3 regions of the Photobacterium ganghwense genome follow, and region 3 is predicted to be linked to each of the others. Evidence: predicted binding sites of a transcription regulator. Region 3 holds the regulator's gene; each other region holds the start of a gene.

The links. Region 3 encodes PurR, which represses purine synthesis genes. Its sites were predicted from a motif close to TNANGNAAACGTTTNCNTNA; they were not measured.
Region 1: FH974_RS12020 (NCS2 family permease) is a predicted target of PurR. The motif match lies at 2,350-2,369, and genes of this name have one in related genera.
Region 2: FH974_RS00650 (uracil-xanthine permease family protein) is a predicted target of PurR. The motif match lies at 1,887-1,906, and genes of this name have one in related genera.

The regions. Positions count from the first base shown of each region.
Region 1 is NZ_CP071325.1:2,631,598-2,637,665, reverse strand. Features, by position in the region: gene FH974_RS12025 (methyl-accepting chemotaxis protein) at 1-1,401, opposite strand, end outside; gene vcdP (small protein VcdP) at 1,789-1,878, shown strand; gene FH974_RS12020 (NCS2 family permease) at 2,460-3,749, shown strand; gene gpt (xanthine phosphoribosyltransferase) at 3,803-4,261, shown strand; gene FH974_RS12010 (hypothetical protein) at 4,413-4,730, opposite strand; gene frsA (esterase FrsA) at 4,961-6,068, shown strand, end outside.
Region 2 is NZ_CP071325.1:134,270-140,337, reverse strand. Features, by position in the region: partial or broken gene recG (ATP-dependent DNA helicase RecG) at 1-1,626, shown strand, start outside; gene FH974_RS00650 (uracil-xanthine permease family protein) at 2,076-3,446, shown strand; gene envZ (two-component system sensor histidine kinase EnvZ) at 3,610-4,965, opposite strand; gene ompR (osmolarity response regulator transcription factor OmpR) at 4,969-5,688, opposite strand; gene greB (transcription elongation factor GreB) at 5,999-6,068, shown strand, end outside.
Region 3 is NZ_CP071325.1:2,017,899-2,023,966, reverse strand. Features, by position in the region: gene FH974_RS09285 (FAD-dependent oxidoreductase) at 1-874, opposite strand, end outside; gene FH974_RS09280 (carboxymuconolactone decarboxylase family protein) at 907-1,527, opposite strand; gene FH974_RS09275 (hypothetical protein) at 1,666-2,070, opposite strand; gene FH974_RS09270 (TfoX/Sxy family DNA transformation protein) at 2,270-2,860, opposite strand; cyclic di-GMP riboswitch class I at 2,984-3,090, opposite strand; gene purR (HTH-type transcriptional repressor PurR) at 3,294-4,301, opposite strand; gene FH974_RS09260 (heme ABC transporter ATP-binding protein) at 4,827-5,765, opposite strand; gene FH974_RS09255 (FecCD family ABC transporter permease) at 5,762-6,068, opposite strand, start outside.

The sequences.
Region 1 (6,068 bases), 610 kb from region 3:
TTGCTCGGCATGACCTGCTGTACTGGCCGACTGCTCCCGCGTTTCCAGCAGGGCCGTGCTGACGCTGTGTGCTTTGGTCTGCAAGCTACCGATAATGGTTTCTATCTCATTGGTACTGGTTTGCGTTCGGGTGGCGAGGGTGCGTACTTCATCGGCTACCACGGCAAAACCACGACCTTGTTCACCGGCCCGGGCGGCTTCAATGGCCGCATTCAGTGCCAGCAGATTGGTTTGCTCTGCAATGCCGCGAATGACATCCAGCACCGACCCGATGGTTTCGGAATCCTGGGCCAGCGCCTGGGCGCTGCTGTTGGCCTCGTCCAGCAATGTCAGCAGGGCTCGCATCTCATCCGATGCGGTCGAGACCACTGCGATACTGTCTTCGCTTTGCTGGTGGGCTTCTGTCGCGGCATCAGCCGCCTGCAGGGCCGCTTGTGCCACATCCTGATTACTGGTGTGCAGTTCATTCATCGCGGCAGCGACGCTGTCAATACCACGGTGCGATGAGGCAGCACTCGTCGCAGTTTGTGAGGCAACACTGTTGAGCTGGGTGGCGGCCGCGGTGATCTGGGTACTGACCGGAGCCATGTCTCGCAGCATGCCCGATAATCGTTCAGCAAATGTATTGTAGGCGCGAGCAAGCTGGGCCAGCTCATCATTCCCCAGACTTGGCAGGCGTTGTGTCAGATCGCCGTCACCACCGGCGATATCTTCCATCGCGGCCACGGTTTCCTCACAGGGAGCTGTGATAGAACGTCCGATATACCAGGCAATGGCAAACATCAGACAGAGTGAGCCGGCCAGCATCCCGCCGAGCTGTTTCAGTTTAGCGAAGAACAGGGCCTGTACATCATCCACATAAATACCGGAGCCCACGATCCAACCCCAGGGAGTGAAACCTTTGACATAGGAGATTTTGGCAACCGGGACATCATAGCCGGGTTTCTCCCAATAGTAATCGACAAATCCCTGTCCCTGTTGGCGAACGACATTGACCATGTTGACAAAGAGGGGAGTACCGTTCGGATCATGGAAATCGGTCAGGCTTTTCCCATCCAGGGACGGTTTGAACGGGTGCATGATCATGGCTGGCGTCATGTCATTGAGCCAGAAATAGTCATTTTTTTCATACCGCAAAGCGGCGATGGCGGCTTTAGCCTGCTGCTGAGCGGCCGGACGGGAAAGTGCTCCCTGTTGTTCCTGCTGATAGAAATGTTCCACTACGCTGTATGCCGTTTCGACTAGATGCCGGGTCTGAAGACGTTTCTGACTCATAAAATCAGACTGATAGCTGGATACAAAGAGAATGAGTGGGGCAAGAGTCAGGAAGGTAATTGTGATACCCATGAGGTATAGACGCTTGCTAATGGAGAGTGCTCTGAGTTGTTGGAATCGTGCCATGGTTTTGCCTCTGTCCTTATTATAGTTATTGCATAATCACCAGTGTTAAGCATATGTTGCATGTTGTCAGAGGATCAAGAGGGCTCGGTTACACTTTGGTCTCAAGGGCGTTAAAGAAGGAATATTCCTTTTTGTAATAAAATTACAATATAAGCGTGATAGTCCCTATTGGTAATGAAAAATGTGACGAAGTTAAAGAAATTGCTTGAAAGTTTATTACGATTTGGGTATATTAGCCTCATCTTCAGAGAGAAGATAAACGACATAACAAGTTGCTCGAGGATGAGCCCGATCAATCGCCTCCAGGGAACCGAGATTAAGTGAAGCCAAGCAGGCCGAACACGATTGTTTATGTGTGTATTTGCTTAATAGTTAAAGGTGATAATAATGAAAGTTTTTGAATCTGTTACAAAATATTGGAACATGCGCTCTGTTTATACTGCTAACTTCCAGTACCCAAGCTCATTCGGCTACTAATTTCTGACTCTTGGCTCTCTGTTCTGAGTGACAGAGTGCGAAGTATCGAACTGTATTGTTCACCCCCTTAATTTGAGAATCTCTTAAAACCGCTCTTCGGTTTATAGTTACATTCTTAGCGCCACTTCTTTTTGGAGTGGCGTTTTTTTTTGCGTGTTTTTCCTGAATCCCTCTCCTAAATGTTGCCGGAATTTTGCCAGCCTGTGATGTATTCGATTACATCTCGATGTAAGGGCTAAATATGTGGCTCAATCTGCACAGATTATCGATTGCGTTTCCCGGAAAAATCCCACCTGAATAAAATACACTCAACGTATTTGTATTTTAGTTTGTTGTTTTATAAGTGGTTTGTGTTGGCGGTTCAGAAGGTGGGATGGGTTTTTATCCATTTGTCGGCGTGGATTAGTGATAAATACGTTATTTTCTGGAAATTGATGAGCTAGAGGCATATAATCGCCACCCAAAAATAGAAAACGCAAACGTTTTCTATTTTTCGTTCGGGCAGACGTTAACTTTGATGTTGGCTCAGGCCGAGACAGACACAACAACACTTGCGTAATATCTCCAAGGAATTGAGAGCAATGCTTGAGAAACTCTTCAAACTGAAAGAACACGGTACCGATGTTCGGACTGAAGTTCTGGCGGGCCTTACCACCTTTTTGACCATGGCCTACATCATCTTCGTCAACCCGACTATGCTGTCGGCGACAGGGATGGATCAGGGCGCGGTTTTTGTTGCGACCTGTCTGGCTGCCATGGTGGGCTGTTTTATCATGGGCTTTGTCGCGAACTATCCGGTCGCTCAGGCTCCGGGTATGGGCCTCAATGCATTTTTTACCTACAGTGTTGTTCTGGGCATGGGGCATACCTGGCAGGTCGCTCTGGCTGCGGTCTTCCTTTCCGGCCTGTGCTTCATTGCGCTGAGTGTGCTGAAGGTTCGTGAGTGGATCATCAATGCGATTCCTCATGCACTGCGTACGGGGATCTCTGCCGGTATCGGTCTGTTCCTGGCTTTCATCGCTCTGCAAAGCTCGGGCATTGTGGTTGATAACCCTGCCACGCTGGTACACATTGGTGACTTGACCAGCTTCCCTGCCGCGATGGCGTCGCTGGGCTTTTTCCTGACCATTGCGCTGGTACACCGTGGCTACAAAGCGGCGGTACTGATTGCTATTCTGGTTGTAACCGGAATGGGTATTGTGTTCGGTGAAGTGGCATATAACGGTGTTGTTTCTATGCCACCAAGCATTGCACCAACCTTTATGCAACTGGATTTTTCCGGCGCGATGGAAGTTGGACTGATTTCTGTTGTGTTTGCTTTCCTGTTTGTTGACCTGTTCGACACAGCCGGCACCCTGGTGGGTGTGGCGACAAAAGCGAACCTGATGGACAAAGACGGCAAACTACCACGCCTGAACCGTGCGCTGCTGGCTGACAGTACGGCAACATCTGTGGGCGCGGTTCTGGGGACGTCAAACACGACCTCTTTCGTTGAGAGTGTCTCGGGCGTTGCTGTTGGTGGCCGCACCGGTCTGACAGCCGTTACCGTCGGTGTCCTGTTCTTGCTGTCGCTGTTTTTTGCTCCGCTGGCCGGTATGGTGCCAGCCTACGCCACAGCAGGCGCGCTGTTTTATGTTGCCATCCTGATGATGTCCGGTTTGGTGAGTATTGACTGGCGCGACTTAACAGAAGCAGCACCAGTAGTTGTGGTTTGCCTACTGATGCCGTTAACATATTCCATAGCAGAGGGAATTGGTCTTGGTTTTATTACCTATGCTGCTGTCAAAGTGATGAGTGGTAAAGGGCGGGATATCAATATCAGCGTCTGGGTAATTGCTGCCCTGTTTCTTGCTAAAATTATTTTCCTATAAAAGTTTATAAATCCATCCAGCGGCGCTGCCGCTGACTCAGAGGTTCATCGGATATGAGTAATAAGTTCGTCATCACTTGGGATAACATGCAAATGTATACCCGCCAGCTTGCAGAAAAACTACTGCCTGCGGATCAATGGAAAGGTATCATTGCCGTTAGCCGTGGTGGCCTGGTGCCATCTGCCATTCTGGCTCGTGAACTTGGTATTCGTTACGTAGATACCGTGTGTATCTCAAGCTACGACCACGATCACCAGCGCGATATGAACGTGTTGAAAAAAGCAGACGGTGACGGCGAAGGTTTCATCGTGGTTGACGATCTGGTGGACACTGGCGGTACGGCGGAAGTGATTCGTCAGATGTATCCGAAAGCAAAATTTGTGACCGTTTGTGCGAAGCCTGCGGGTAAACACCTGGTTGATGACTACGTGGTTGACATTCCTCAGGATACTTGGATTGAGCAGCCTTGGGATATGGCAGTGACATTTGTTGACCCGATTGCCAAGCGCTAATTGTCGACAGCATCTGTTATCGCGAAGCAAAGCACACAGGAAAGGAGCCGAAAGGCTCCTTTCTTTTTGCCTGCTTGTTGTGATTGACGGTGATTTGACCGGTTGGCACTGGTAGTGAAAAGCCAGTCGTCGCATTCTTTGAATCGTCCTATCAAGTGCGGTGGGCTTTGGCCCGGATATCAGATAAGGACTCGTTGTGGGGTTTATTGCGATAGAAATTGTTGAAGTTAATCAGATCAACGGCGGTATTACCGGTAATGTCGCACTGGCGCTCAAGTTTGGTCTGGTAACTGCCGGGTATCCGCTCTCCCGAGACATCAAGGCATAAGGCGGTTTTGGCATTGACCCCACCTGAGGCTTCGCCGGGATTTCCCCCCATAGAGCCACCGCTGCCAAACGCCAGAGCTTGTCCGGAAAAGAAAACCACGCTAATCAGCATAATAAGGCTACGCATATCAGGACTACGCATATTGTTCACCGTACGAAATACTGCTCGGTAAGTACAAGCATAGCTGACGTTTGTTTGGCTTGAGAAACGCGTACCGGCATTCCCCGTGACTTGTCCAGTCCGGATGCCGGTTTTGTTAGGGCTGGCATATAGTAAGCATTTGATGGATGGTATACTCTTCACAAGAACCTACTACATGACGCCGCCATTTTTTGCCGTGGCAGCGCGTCGCGACAGAGATGGAGTCCCACGTGTCTGAACCGTCCAAAACCAACCTATCTGAAAAGCTGTTTGCTCCACGCCAAACGTCGAAAGAAACATCCAGCCTGGTAAAGCTCGCCCATGTTAAAGATACGCCGATTCACAGCGCCCTGGATGGCGACAGTGAAGCTGGCTGGTATCGGGTTATGCGTCGTCCGCAATGGATCTGGCAGGGGATTGACCCTATTGAGATGGAGGCCATCTTTGCCCGTATTGCCAGTTCGAAAGCAGCCCGTACCCGCGACGATTTGCTGGATACTGTGATTGGCTATAAGCCCGGAAACTGGGTGTATGAGTGGTGTCAGGTCGGGGCGAGAAGGCAGAAGGCAGCTCGGGAAATGCTCGAAAACGGCGAGGTGGAAAAGGCTGCGGAAGAACTGCTGATTGCCAGTATGTACTACAGTGTGGGGGCTTACCCGCACCTTAAAGGGGATGAGTTGGCCGCACAGGCGGAGCTGCAGTCGAATCAGACTTACCGCGAAGCCATGGAAAAGCTGCCACATCAGATGCGTACCATAGATGTGAAGTACGACAACAAGACGTTCCAGGCTTTTATCCATCTGCCTTGCACCGATAAATTGCTGCCGACCGTTATTGTTAGTGGCGGGCTGGATACGCTTCAGTCGGATCTGTGGCGGTTGTACAAAGACTATTTCGGCCCGGCCGGGTTTGCCATGATCACGCTGGACATGCCCTCTGTCGGACACAGTAGCCACTGGTCACTGACGGAAGACACCAGTCGTCTTCACCAGGCGTTACTGCAACAGGTCAAAGACGTGCCATGGGTCGATCACACCCGGGTTGCCATGCTGGGGTTACGTTTCGGTGGTAATGCGGCCATTCGCCTCGGTTTTCTTGAGCCGACCCGACTCAAGACCTGTATCAGCTTGGGGGGAATGATTCATACCGCGTTGGCTGATCCAAAACGTCTGGATTCAATGCCGCGTATGTACCTGGATATGATGGCGTCCCGGATGGGGAAAAACGGGGTCTCCAAAGCGAGTTTGACCTCTCATCTCCCGGCCTGGTCGCTGAAGCTGCAAGGGCTGGTTGGTCGCCGGAAAATTGAGATACCGATGCTGGGGATTGGCCTGAAAG
Region 2 (6,068 bases), 1.6 Mb from region 3:
TCCCACTACCGACGGCCTACGCCAACTGACCCTGCGCAGCCTGACCGATCAGGCTCTGGGCCTGCTCGACAAAGCTGCGGTACGCGAGTTGCTGCCGGAAGGGCTGTACGACCGCCAGATGACTCTGGCGCAGGCACTCCATGTGATGCACCGTCCGACACCGGATGTCTCGCTTGACCAACTGGAAGAGGGAAAACACCCGGCCCAGCGGCGGCTGATCCTCGAAGAGCTGCTGGCCCAGAACCTGTCGATGCTGGCGGTGCGCCAGAAAAGCCAGCGCCATGCTGCCTGGCCATTAGCCACGCAAGATACCCTGAAGCAACAACTGCTGGCCGGACTGCCGTTCAGCCCGACCGGTGCTCAACAGCGGGTCGTGGCGGACATTGAGCGGGATATGGCCCAACCTCACCCGATGATGCGTCTGGTTCAGGGGGATGTCGGCTCTGGCAAAACCCTGGTCGCAGCCTTGGCTGCCCTGCGGGCAATCGAGCACGGTTTTCAGGTCGCACTGATGGCCCCGACCGAGCTGCTGGCCGAGCAGCACGCGATTAACTTTGCCAGCTGGCTCAATCCGTTAGGGATTGAGGTGGGCTGGCTGGCGGGCAAGCTCAAAGGCAAGGCCCGCGACAGCGAGCTTACCCGGATTGAAAGCGGCGAGGCCAAAATGGTGGTCGGCACCCACGCCCTGTTCCAGGAGCAGGTCCAGTTTCACAACCTGGCACTGGTGATCATCGATGAGCAACACCGCTTCGGCGTGCACCAGCGGCTGGAACTACGGGAAAAAGGGGCCCACCAGGGCCGTTATCCCCACCAGTTAATCATGACCGCGACCCCGATTCCGCGTACTCTCGCCATGACGGCCTACGCCGATCTGGAAACCTCGGTCATTGACGAACTGCCGCCAGGACGTACCCCGATCCAGACCGTCGCCCTGCCCGATTCACGCCGCGCCGACATCATCAACCGGATTCGGGGCGCCTGCCTCAGTGAAGGGCGTCAGGCTTACTGGGTCTGTACCCTGATCGACGAGTCAGAAGTGCTCGAAGCCCAGGCGGCGTCCGACACCGCCGATGAGCTGACGGCCCAGTTGCCGGAACTCAACATCGGGCTGGTGCACGGCCGGATGAAACCAGCCGAGAAGCAAGCCGTGATGCAGCGCTTTAAAGACGGTGAGCTGCACTTGTTGGTGGCTACCACGGTGATTGAGGTCGGCGTCGATGTCCCCAACGCCAGCTTGATGATCATCGAAAACCCCGAACGGCTCGGTCTGGCTCAGCTCCACCAGCTCCGGGGACGGGTCGGCCGGGGAGCGTCGCCAGCCATTGTGTGCTGCTCTACCATGCTCCGCTGTCAAAAACCGCCCAGAAGCGCCTCGGCGTCCTGCGGGAAAGCAGTGATGGCTTTGTGATTGCCCAGCGCGATCTGGAAATCCGTGGCCCCGGTGAACTGCTGGGAACTAAACAGACCGGCATTGCCGACTTTAAAGTCGCCGACTTAGTCCGCGATCAGCATCTGATCCCCGAGGTTCAGCGGCTGGCGCGTTACCTGCACGACCATTACCCGGAGAATGCCAAGGCCATTATCGACCGCTGGCTGGGACAACGGGAAAATTACTCCAACGCCTGATCATAGCTGGTGCCTGGCTTGCCCCGGCACCCGTTCCCCCTTCCGACCAGTGCCCCCAAACCCTGTCCCCGAGCACGGCTTCCATTCATAGTCATCAATCATAGCCACCCAGCACAGTCGCTAATCGCTGACAACTGGCACTGCCACCGTCTGACCGTGTCCAACGTTAATCCTTGCCGCCCTTTCCTTCTGCACAACGCTGTTGCACTTCACTTTTACATTTTTGTTCCGCCATTTCTGTTCGCCGTTTCCTTTGGCAACTGCGCAAACGTTTGCTTTTTAGTGAGAGATCTCTACAATAGCGGCCAACTTTTATTCATCCTCTGATTCCCTGTGGGATTTCGGTTCTGACTAACAGCAATCACAGAAAGTATCCGAACCACACAGCGGGTAACCCATTCAGCGTTACCGGCGGGAAAACAGCAACCCAGCACAGGAACCCAAGGGCCATGACACGCCAACACAGCGCTATTGAGACGCCGCGTAAATCTGATCTGATTTATCGACTGGAAGACCGTCCGCCGCTTCCCCAAACTCTGTTTGCCGCAACCCAGCACCTGCTGGCCATGTTTGTGGCGGTGATCACCCCGTCGCTGATCATCTGTCAGGCACTCGGGCTGCCGGCCAGCGATACTAACACCATCGTCAGCATGTCATTGTTCGCCTCGGGGATTGCCTCGTTTATCCAGATCCGCACCTTTGGTCCGGTCGGTTCCGGCCTGTTGTCCATCCAGGGCACCAGCTTCAACTTTCTCGGTCCGATTATCGGTGCCGGCCTGGCACTGAAAGCCGGTGGCGCAGATATCCCGACCATGATGGCCGCCATTTTCGGTACGATTCTGCTGGCCTCGCTGACCGAAGTATTCATCTCGCGGGTGCTGCAGTATGCCCAGCGTATTATCACCCCGCTGGTGTCCGGCATTGTCGTGACCCTGATTGGCCTGACCCTGATTCAGATTGGCCTGACCTCAATGGGCGGCGGCTATGCCGCAATTGAAAGTGGCAGCTTCGGCAGCCTGGATAACCTGATGCTGGCCGGGACCGTTCTGGGTCTGATTGTGCTGCTCAACCGGGTGAAAAACCCATACCTGCGCGTTTCATCCATTGTGCTCGCCATGGCTGCCGGTACCTTGCTGGCCTGGATGAGCGGGATGGTCGATACCAGCCGTATGGCTGAAACCGATCTGGTGGCCATTCCAATGCCAATGCAGTACGGCCTGGGCTTTGACTGGGGACTGCTGATCCCGCTGGTGATTGTCTTTGCCATCACCTCACTGGAAGCCATCGGGGATATAACAGCGACATCAGAAACCTCTGAGCAGCCGGTTGCCGGGCCGGTGTACCTCAAACGCATCAAAGGCGGCGTACTGGCAGACGGCATCAACTCCGCCCTGGCTGCAGTGCTGAACAGCTTCCCGAACTCCACATTCAGCCAGAACAACGGCATTATCCAGCTGACTGGCGTAGCCAGCCGCTATATCGGTTACTTTGTGGCTGGCATGCTTATCCTGCTGGGTCTGCTGCCGGGCGTTGCCAATCTGGTGCAGCTGATCCCGGAACCGGTACTGGGCGGCGCCACCATCGTGATGTTCGGCACCATCGCGGCCTCTGGCGTGCGCATCATTTCACGCTGCGAGCTGGACCGCCGTGCCATCCTGATCATGGCGCTGTCGTTCTCCATGGGTCTGGGGATCGCCCAGAAGCCGGAAATCCTACAGTTCATGCCGGATATCGTTAAGAGCATCCTGTCTTCCGGGATGGCTGCCGGTGGTATCACCGCGATTGTGCTGAATCTGGTTTTGCCGGAAGAAAAGCACTGAGCGCAAGAACTGAAAAGAGCCTGACGCTGGCAACGCCTGCAGATAACACTGGAGACAAAAAAAGCGAGCCCCAACGGGGCTCGCTTTTTTATGGGCCAGAGTGTCGGTTTCACACCCGGCTGGCGTTTCGTTCTGGTTCTGGTTCTGGTTCTGGTTCTGGCAATCAGTGCTTTTTCATCACCAGCGGCAAACCAATCTGAATCCGTAATCCGCCTTCACTGCGGTTACTGACCTGAATGCTGCCTTCGTGCTGGTCGACAATTCGCTTGACGATCGCCAGCCCCAGTCCGGTCCCTTCCGTTTCATTACCGCGTGCGGTATCGCCCCGGGTCAGCGGCTGGAACATCTTGGCCACCTGATCCGGCTCAATCCCCGGCCCGTCATCTTCGACGCAGAACCAGGCACAGGTACGATCCGCAGTGGCACCACTGGAAATTTTGACCCAGCCATTGCCATAACGCAGCGCATTGACCACCAGGTTGGCCACCAGGCGCTTAATCGACACGCCATTGCCAAGCACCACACCGGGAATCGCGTCCAGCGCGAGCTCAATCTGACGCTCATAACCGCCTTCCGCTTCGGCCACTTCACACAACAATCCGTTCAGATCCAGCGCTTCAGCCTCAGACAGTTTCTGGGTCGATTTGAGGTACTCCATAAACTGACTGATGATCGCATTACACTCTTCCGTGTCTTTAATCATGCTTTCAGCCAGATAACCGTCTTCCGGCGACATCATCTCCGTCGCCAGACGAATTCGGGTCAACGGGGTACGCAAGTCATGGCTGACCCCGGCCAGCAACAACGCCCGGTCATCTTCCAGCTGCTTGATGCCTTCCGCCATCCGGTTGAAGGCTTTGGTCACAGCACGGATTTCTGAGGCTCCCCGCTCCGGCAGTACCGGCGGCGACTCACCGCGGGCAACCTGCAGCGCCGCCTGCTCCAGTGCCACCAGCGGGCGGTTCTGAATACGGATAAACAGCCAGCCGCCAGCAATCACCATAAAGGCAATGATCAGGCTGTAGTTAAACAGTGGTGAAAAGTCATCTTCCTGCAACTCCGACAGCGGAATCCGCATCAGGTAGCCGGGAATCGAATCGCTTTTCAGCCACAGCACATAGCTGTCAGCCCCGAGCACCAGCCGCACCTCAGTCGGTGATTCCAGCTCGTTGCTCATTTCCTCGCTGAGGTATTCGATGACCGTGGCCTGCTCGAATTCCTGCAGCTCACCATCAGCAATCGGATCACTGCCGTCTTCGGCGTGCAGGGTTACCCCCAGCTGTTCCAGCAGTTGCCGGCGCAACGGCGTATCCAGATGAAACGTATGGCCGTCAGCCAGCTCAACGTCTTCTTTGAGCATCAACCGCACTTCATAGGCGAGAATGCGGTTGAACTGCTGCAAGCTGGGCAACAGCGCATAATTCAGCACGGCCAGGTAAGAAAAAATCTGGCTGGCAATTAACAGGCCAGCCAGCAGGATTAGCGTCCGGGTAAAGGTACTGCGCGGCGACAATCGCATGGCTTACGCCTCATTGCCGTCCGGTACAAACACATACCCCAGCCCCCAAACGGTCTGGATATAACGCGGACGGCTCGGGTCTTCCTCGATCATCCGGCGCAGACGGGAAATCTGGACGTCAATCGAGCGCTCCATCGCCGAATATTCACGGCCGCGGGCCATGTTCATCAGCTTATCGCGGGACATCGGTTCACGGGCATTGGTCACCAGCGCCTTCAGCACGGCAAACTCCCCGGAGGTCAGCGGCATCGCTTCGTCACCACGGAACATTTCACGAGTTCCCAGGTTGAGGCGGAACTCACCAAATTCGATAATCTTGCTGTCAGCACTCGGTGCACCCGGTGCTTCGACCGTCTGGCGACGCAGTACTGCACGGATACGGGCCAGCAGCTCACGCGGATTAAACGGCTTCGGCAGGTAGTCATCCGCGCCCACTTCCAGCCCCACGATACGGTCAACCTCATCGCCCTTGGCGGTCAGCATCAGGATCGGCAGCATATTGTTGGCATTACGCAGACGGCGGCAGATCGACAGGCCATCCTCGCCCGGCAACATCAAATCCAGCACCATCAGGTGGAACGTTTCACGTGATAACAGGCGGTCCATCTGCTCGCCGTTGGCCACGCTTCGCACCTGAAAGCCCTGCTCAGACAGGTAACGCTCCAGCAGCGCACGCAGGCGCATATCATCATCAACAACCAGAATCTTGTAATTTTCCTGCATATCTCACCTTACTTACATCGGTAGGCACGGGCATAGTGTACTCGAGCCTCCCTGCGACTCGCTGAATTTTGCCGCGAAAATACCCGCAAAATTGTTACCGTTTATGTCCGGCAAACCTCGCTCAACACTTTACTTAGTATGGTCAAGCTCAGCCGGACATGCCTGCCACCTAAACTACCTGAAATTCAAGGAACTATCCAAAACTAACGAACTCAGAATCAGGAACCTTGATCTTCCCGGGCAAGCGACGGAAGATCAGAGCATTGAAGGTCAACCGCATCGCCGCGAACCAACAGGAGCATGGCCGGTAATGAAAACCAACCTGATCACCCGTGAGGGCTACAACAAACTCAAGCAAGAGCTGGATTTTCTGTGGAAAG
Region 3 (6,068 bases):
CATGCGCGGCTCGAATAATGGCTTTTGATGGTACACAACCGGTATTCAGGCAGTCGCCGCCCATTTTCTCTTTCTCAATCAGGGTCACTTTAGCTTTTACGACGGCCGCGATATATGCACTGACCAGTCCGCCAGCACCTGCACCGATAACCACCATGTTCTGATCAAATTGTGCGGGTTTCGTCCAGTTGGCGTAAAGTCGCTGACGACTGATGATGTGCATGACTGCTTTGGCAGTAAATGGGAAGACACCGAGCAACATCAGAGACACCAATACCGGCAGGGAAATAATCCCGCTCAGGCTCTCAATCTGGCCTAATTGGGTACCTGCATTCAGGTAAACAACCGTTCCCGTCAACATGCCTAATTGGCTCACAATATAAAATTTTCGGGTCGTGATAGGGGTCAGCCCCATCAGCAGATTAACCAGGAAAAACGGAAAAATAGGAATCAAACGCAGTGTAAACAGATAGAAAGCCCCATCTTTTTTGACTCCGGCATTGATGGCGCTCAGGCGCTTACTGAAATGGCTCTGTACCCAGTCATGCAAAATATAGCGACTGAACAGAAATGCCAGTGTTGCGCCGATAGTGCTAGCGAACGACACCAGCAACAGACTCCACCAGAAACCAAACAAGGCGGCCCCCAGCAAAGTCATAATGACGGCCCCCGGTAGGGAAAGTGCGGTCACGGCCACATACACCACAAAATACAGCACACTGGACAGCAGTGGCTGGGCGAGGATGGTATCCCGCAAAACCTGTTGCTGAGCCTTGGCATGTTCAAGCGTCAGGTATTGCCCTAAATCGAGGGCGTACCACAGTACAAACAGCAGGCTGACCAGCAGGATCGTGATAACTTTCTTTTTATTGATGGCGGGCTTTTTGTCCACCACAGGTTTATTCGTCATAACGGCTTCCTGTTAGCATCCTTGTCGGCCTGAACGGTATTTGTGGTCTGAGTCGTGTCAGATTCTGAAGCCGAAGGCTGAATGGGTAGCGAACAAAAGCCTTGCTCTGGTACATCCAGCGCAGTATTGAACTTGGCCGACAAGTTCTGGAAGGCAATCAGGGCAGTGAGCTCTACTAAGGCATCTTCGTCGAACCACTGTTTAAGACTAACCAGCATGGAATCCGTGACTCGTTGCCCGGTGACAGTGACGGCTTCCACATAGGTCAGAACGGCACGTTCACATTCATCGAAATGTTCACTTTGTTGCCAATGTGCCAGCGCTTTGATTTTCTCGACAGACTGGCAACGTTCTGCCAGTCGCATGCCGTTGGCATCGACACAGAAGGCACAATCATTGAGTTGGGAGACCCGGACACACACCAGCGAGCGAATCACAGGGGAGAGGGGAGAAGAACGGCGATCCAGATAACCAAAAAAGCCGGCGACCAGCCAGAATAAAGGCGGACGTCTACCCCACAGTAAAGCAGGATTCAGCACTTTGCCGAAGTGCCGCTGTTGGAGCCAGAGCAGGGGTCTGATCAGAACGGAGTAACGCTTTTTAGCCGGAATACGCACAGGAACCTCTTTATCGTCGGTGTGTCGTGTAACTGTCTGAGTCCAATATAAAGATCATGGATCATTTTATCGGTAAATATCAGACAAAGACCTGATAAAGAGGTAAAAAATTTCAGTCGCTAATCAAAATAGTAGAAATCAGGATTGATCGATGGAAATTCGTACAGGAATGGATTGCGGCTGGTTAGCCACCTGATTGCGACTGCTTGGTGCATCGGTGATCAGAATATAGCCACAAGCGATAATCGGGGCGACAGACAACAACATGGTTTTACCAATATGGTAATTACGATACCAATACTTTCTAGCGCGGATTTTTAGGAGTAGTCCCCAGACGAATAAAGTGACGTTTAACACGGTAATCGACAGTAACACATCATGCATAGCCACCGGTGAAGCCACTTGTTGGCTGACCAATAAATAGACAACCACAGGCGGAAGCAGGCTAATAAGAACCACCGCTCGCATCAGGCGTGGCCATTTGCCAAACTTATCCTTGAACATCTGTTCATTTTGTCCTGGGAAAGGTTGGGAATAGTTCATATAACCTCCGGTGTTTTACATCCGGCTAATTCTACAATTGCCCTCATTGAATAAAAGTGTGTTGCCGAATTAATAAGCAGCTTTGTGAGTTAATTCAATGTTTGACAGGGAATGACATTATTCTGTCATTGCAGAGCCAAAAATATGTTGGGAATAAAAAAGAGATCCGAAGATCTCTTTTATATGTGTCAGGTTGCGATTAACTTAATTTCGCAAGAAGTTCTGAGCGCCGCTCTTTCGGGATAACAGACCAGTGCTTGCCACTGATTGCTCCTTCCAAAGCCCACAGTAAGTCGATACTTACTTCGCCTTCATGAGTGCTCTGTAGCGCTTTATACGCATTCAGGGCACCGGCTTCATACAGCTCATCCACTGTGGTTATTCCGGCTTTTTTCAACATCCTCTCATTCGCCAGGCGAAGATTGGGTAAATCTTTGATTCGATTGGGAGAGGTGTTATTTTTTATTTCTTTATCTGCTTTAGCGGCAGATAAAGACAATTTCGCCTGAGCCAGAATTTTATCAGTATCGTCCCACCACTCTTCAGGAATGGCATAATGTTTGGTTACAACAGGAAAGCCACGTTTCTTATATACATAAGGTTTCATTCCTGCGGATTTATATTCCTTTTCATTGTCGGCATTCGCCCGTAAATGCAGTTTGTCATTTACCACGAGTGCAAACATTGTTTCGCCAGAAAATATGCCAAAGCCGCCAAACATTGAGCGTGATTTGACGTTATCGAAATTATTAAAAAGGCGTAATGAATCTTTGAGTACTGGTTTGTCCATGCGTCTTCTCGGTGAATTGTTACTAGGTCACCTAACAACGAGCGAGGATTCAAGAATAGCAGAGTTGTAAAACGAACTGTCAGGGAAAAGTGAAATTATTTCCTGATGTTATCTGCTATATCCATCGGCAACCCCGCTACCATAAGTTGACTGCTTTAAAAATAAAACTGCCTACTCTTAGGCCGGAAGCTTTGCGTCCCTACCTTTCGATAGGTTTGCCTTGTTCGTGACACCTAAAGCATATCTCAGAAGATTATTTTGAACTTGCTCCCAACTTTTAAAGTGTGATATTGCTCCCAGTAATATCTCACAATTTTTATAGTGATATACTTCTAATGTTGTGAATTTATTACTGTTTAAGTCAAAAGTGGTACAAAAAAACCGGAGATAAAAATCTCCGGTTTGTCATACATTTGTCATCAAGTTATGCATATTAGCTGTTCAGGTTACGCACTGATTTGCGAACGACCAGTTCTGGTATCATTTCAAAAACCTGATGCTCGTGTTCTTTGTTCTTCACGCGATCCATCAGAATCTCAACCGCACTCTTACCCAAACGGCGTTTAGGCTGGTGGATAGTGGTCAGTGGCGGTGAAAAATACGGTGCCAAGTCGATGTTATCGTAGCCAATGATCGACATATCGTCAGGTACACGGATACCGGCTTGCTCAAATGTACTGATCATGCCCATCGCCATGATGTCATTGAAGCAGAAAATCGCGGTTGGACGCTTTTCCATTGCCATAAATGTGTTGGCCGCTTTTACCGCAGATTCACATTCGAAGTCACCTTCCAGAATCCAGTCTTCATTGATGTCTAGTCCGGCTTCTGTCATTGCCTTGCGGAAACCTTTCAGGCGTTCGCGACAGGCCGCTTTTTCTGCGTGGCCAGTCAGACAGCCAATTTCCTTGTGGCCGTGCTCAATAAAGAATTTGGTTGCCACGTAGCCGCCAAGTTCAGCATTGTCCTGAATTTTATCGGTGTGCGGGCTTTCCGGACCCCAGTCCATGATCACCATCGGCAGATCTTTCTGGCGCTCCAGCAGTTCCAATAGTTGCTCGTCAAGATCCGAACACATCACCAGCAGGCCATCTACACGTTTTTCGGCCAGCATACGCAGGTAATCTCTTTGCTTTTCCAGGTTACCTTCGGTGTTACACAGAATCAGCGTATAGCCTTCACCGTAGCAATATTCTTCAACGCCGTGGACAACTTCAGCGAAAAACGGGTTGGTCGATTTGGTTACCAGCATGCCGATGGTACGGGTTGTATTGCACTTCAGGCTTCGTGCTACGGCACTTGGTGCGTAGTTCAGCTCTTCAACCGCCGCGAGAACTTTCTTCTGTGTTGCTTCAGCCACGAAGCGTGTTTTGTTGATCACGTGTGAAACGGTGGTGGTTGAAACACCAGCCATACGTGCAACATCTTTAATCGTTGCCATAGTTATTCTTCTAGTGAATGGGTCCGCAGACCTTTAAATTGAATGCATTACCTAAGAGGACAGTGATGAGTTGCGATGTCAGGGATGCCATTCACTATTCTGTTAGGTGGAATTACCAGAAACGCCAAAAGGCCGCATCTCGAACGGGCGGCTTCATCTCTGATAACAAAAAATCGTACCCGCGCTAATAAAACGCGTTGCATGGATCATTTGCATTGTTTAATCGCTTGCGATCACATTTTACTGAGTGTGGCCAATAGTGCAATGTTTCTGGCCAAAGTCATGGATATTTATTGACAGTTATCAATATTTTGCTTGTAACAAGGCTCTGCGCTGCAATTTATTGTTACGGTAATAACTTGATTTGAAACAAATTTAATATCCTGCAATAAATCAGTTTGCATGGAATAAAAATACCGGTTGTGCTTGCTGCGCGACAACCGGTACTAATTTCGCTCAATCAACGATGTTTCCGCTCTTATAAAACCGTGGTCTTTTCACTTGAAGCGGCGTTATCACTCTGCTTCACGAGGTTTGATTGATAGTAATAGCGGCTCTGTTTTCTGCCTTTTTTCGGTTTGCGTTTTCACCTGCCGGTAACACGACAGGGTAGCCGTCGACCGGGTGGTGGCTGATGCATACCGGCCAGCCATATACGGTTTCAATGAGCGATTCGCTTAACGCATGCTGCGGGCTACCATCTGCCTGGATTTTGCCGTTGTTCATGATAACTAACCGGTCAGCGTACTGAGCAGCAAGGTTCAGATCATGGATGACGACGATGACCGCCGCGCCGGCCCGAGCCATGTCTCTGGCGACGCGTAACGTGTTGTGCTGATGCGCCAGATCTAACGCTGAGGTCGGTTCATCAAGCATCAGAACGCACTGTTCGCCCGCCTGACTTAATTGTGTCAGCACGCGGGCAAAATGAACCCGCTGTTTTTCTCCGCCGGATAAGGTCGGGTACAGACGTGAAGACAGGGCAGTCACGTCTACCTGCGCCATTTTTTCACTGGCAATTTTTCGGGTACGGGCCTGCGAGATATTGAGAGGCAAAGCCCCCAGAGCCACCACTTCTTCAGCCGTGAAGGCAAATGTCAGACTGCTGTGCTGCGGCAGGATGCCGAGATGCTGAGCCAGCTGATGGGGTGGCCAGTTTTGTCGGTTGCGGCCGAAATAGCAGATTTCCCCTGACACGCTCCGTTCACCACACAGAACTTTCAGCAGGGTACTTTTCCCTGCGCCGTTGGGGCCTAACAGTGCAGTCAGCTCGCCTGAGCGAAGGTCGATCGAGAAGTCGTCCAGAATCACTTTGTCGCCCAGACTGAGGTTCAAACCCGTGGCGCTGACTGCTACGGGCTCTGTTACCACAATTGGCTTTGTTACCAAAGACGAGCAGTTGGCCGAATTTGCTGGCTGGCGTGCAAAGGACGAAGCGTTCACGGTTGTTGGGTTGTCACTCATGACAGTTTGCCCTTTTGCTTAACTAACAGTGTGATGAAAAATGGCGCGCCAATTAACGCGGTGATGATGCCAACAGGAAGCTCTGACGGTGCCGCGACAACGCGCGCCAGCATGTCAGCAATCAGGAGCAGTAAAGCGCCAAGCAAAGCGGACAGCGGAAGCAGGGTTTTGTGGTTCGGCCCGATCAGCATTCGACAAATATGGGGAACAATCAGGCCAACAAAACCGATCACCCCGGTCAGGGAAACGGCCACTCCGACGCCAGCGGCACAAAGCAGAATCAGGCTGCGTTTCAGGTGCTGG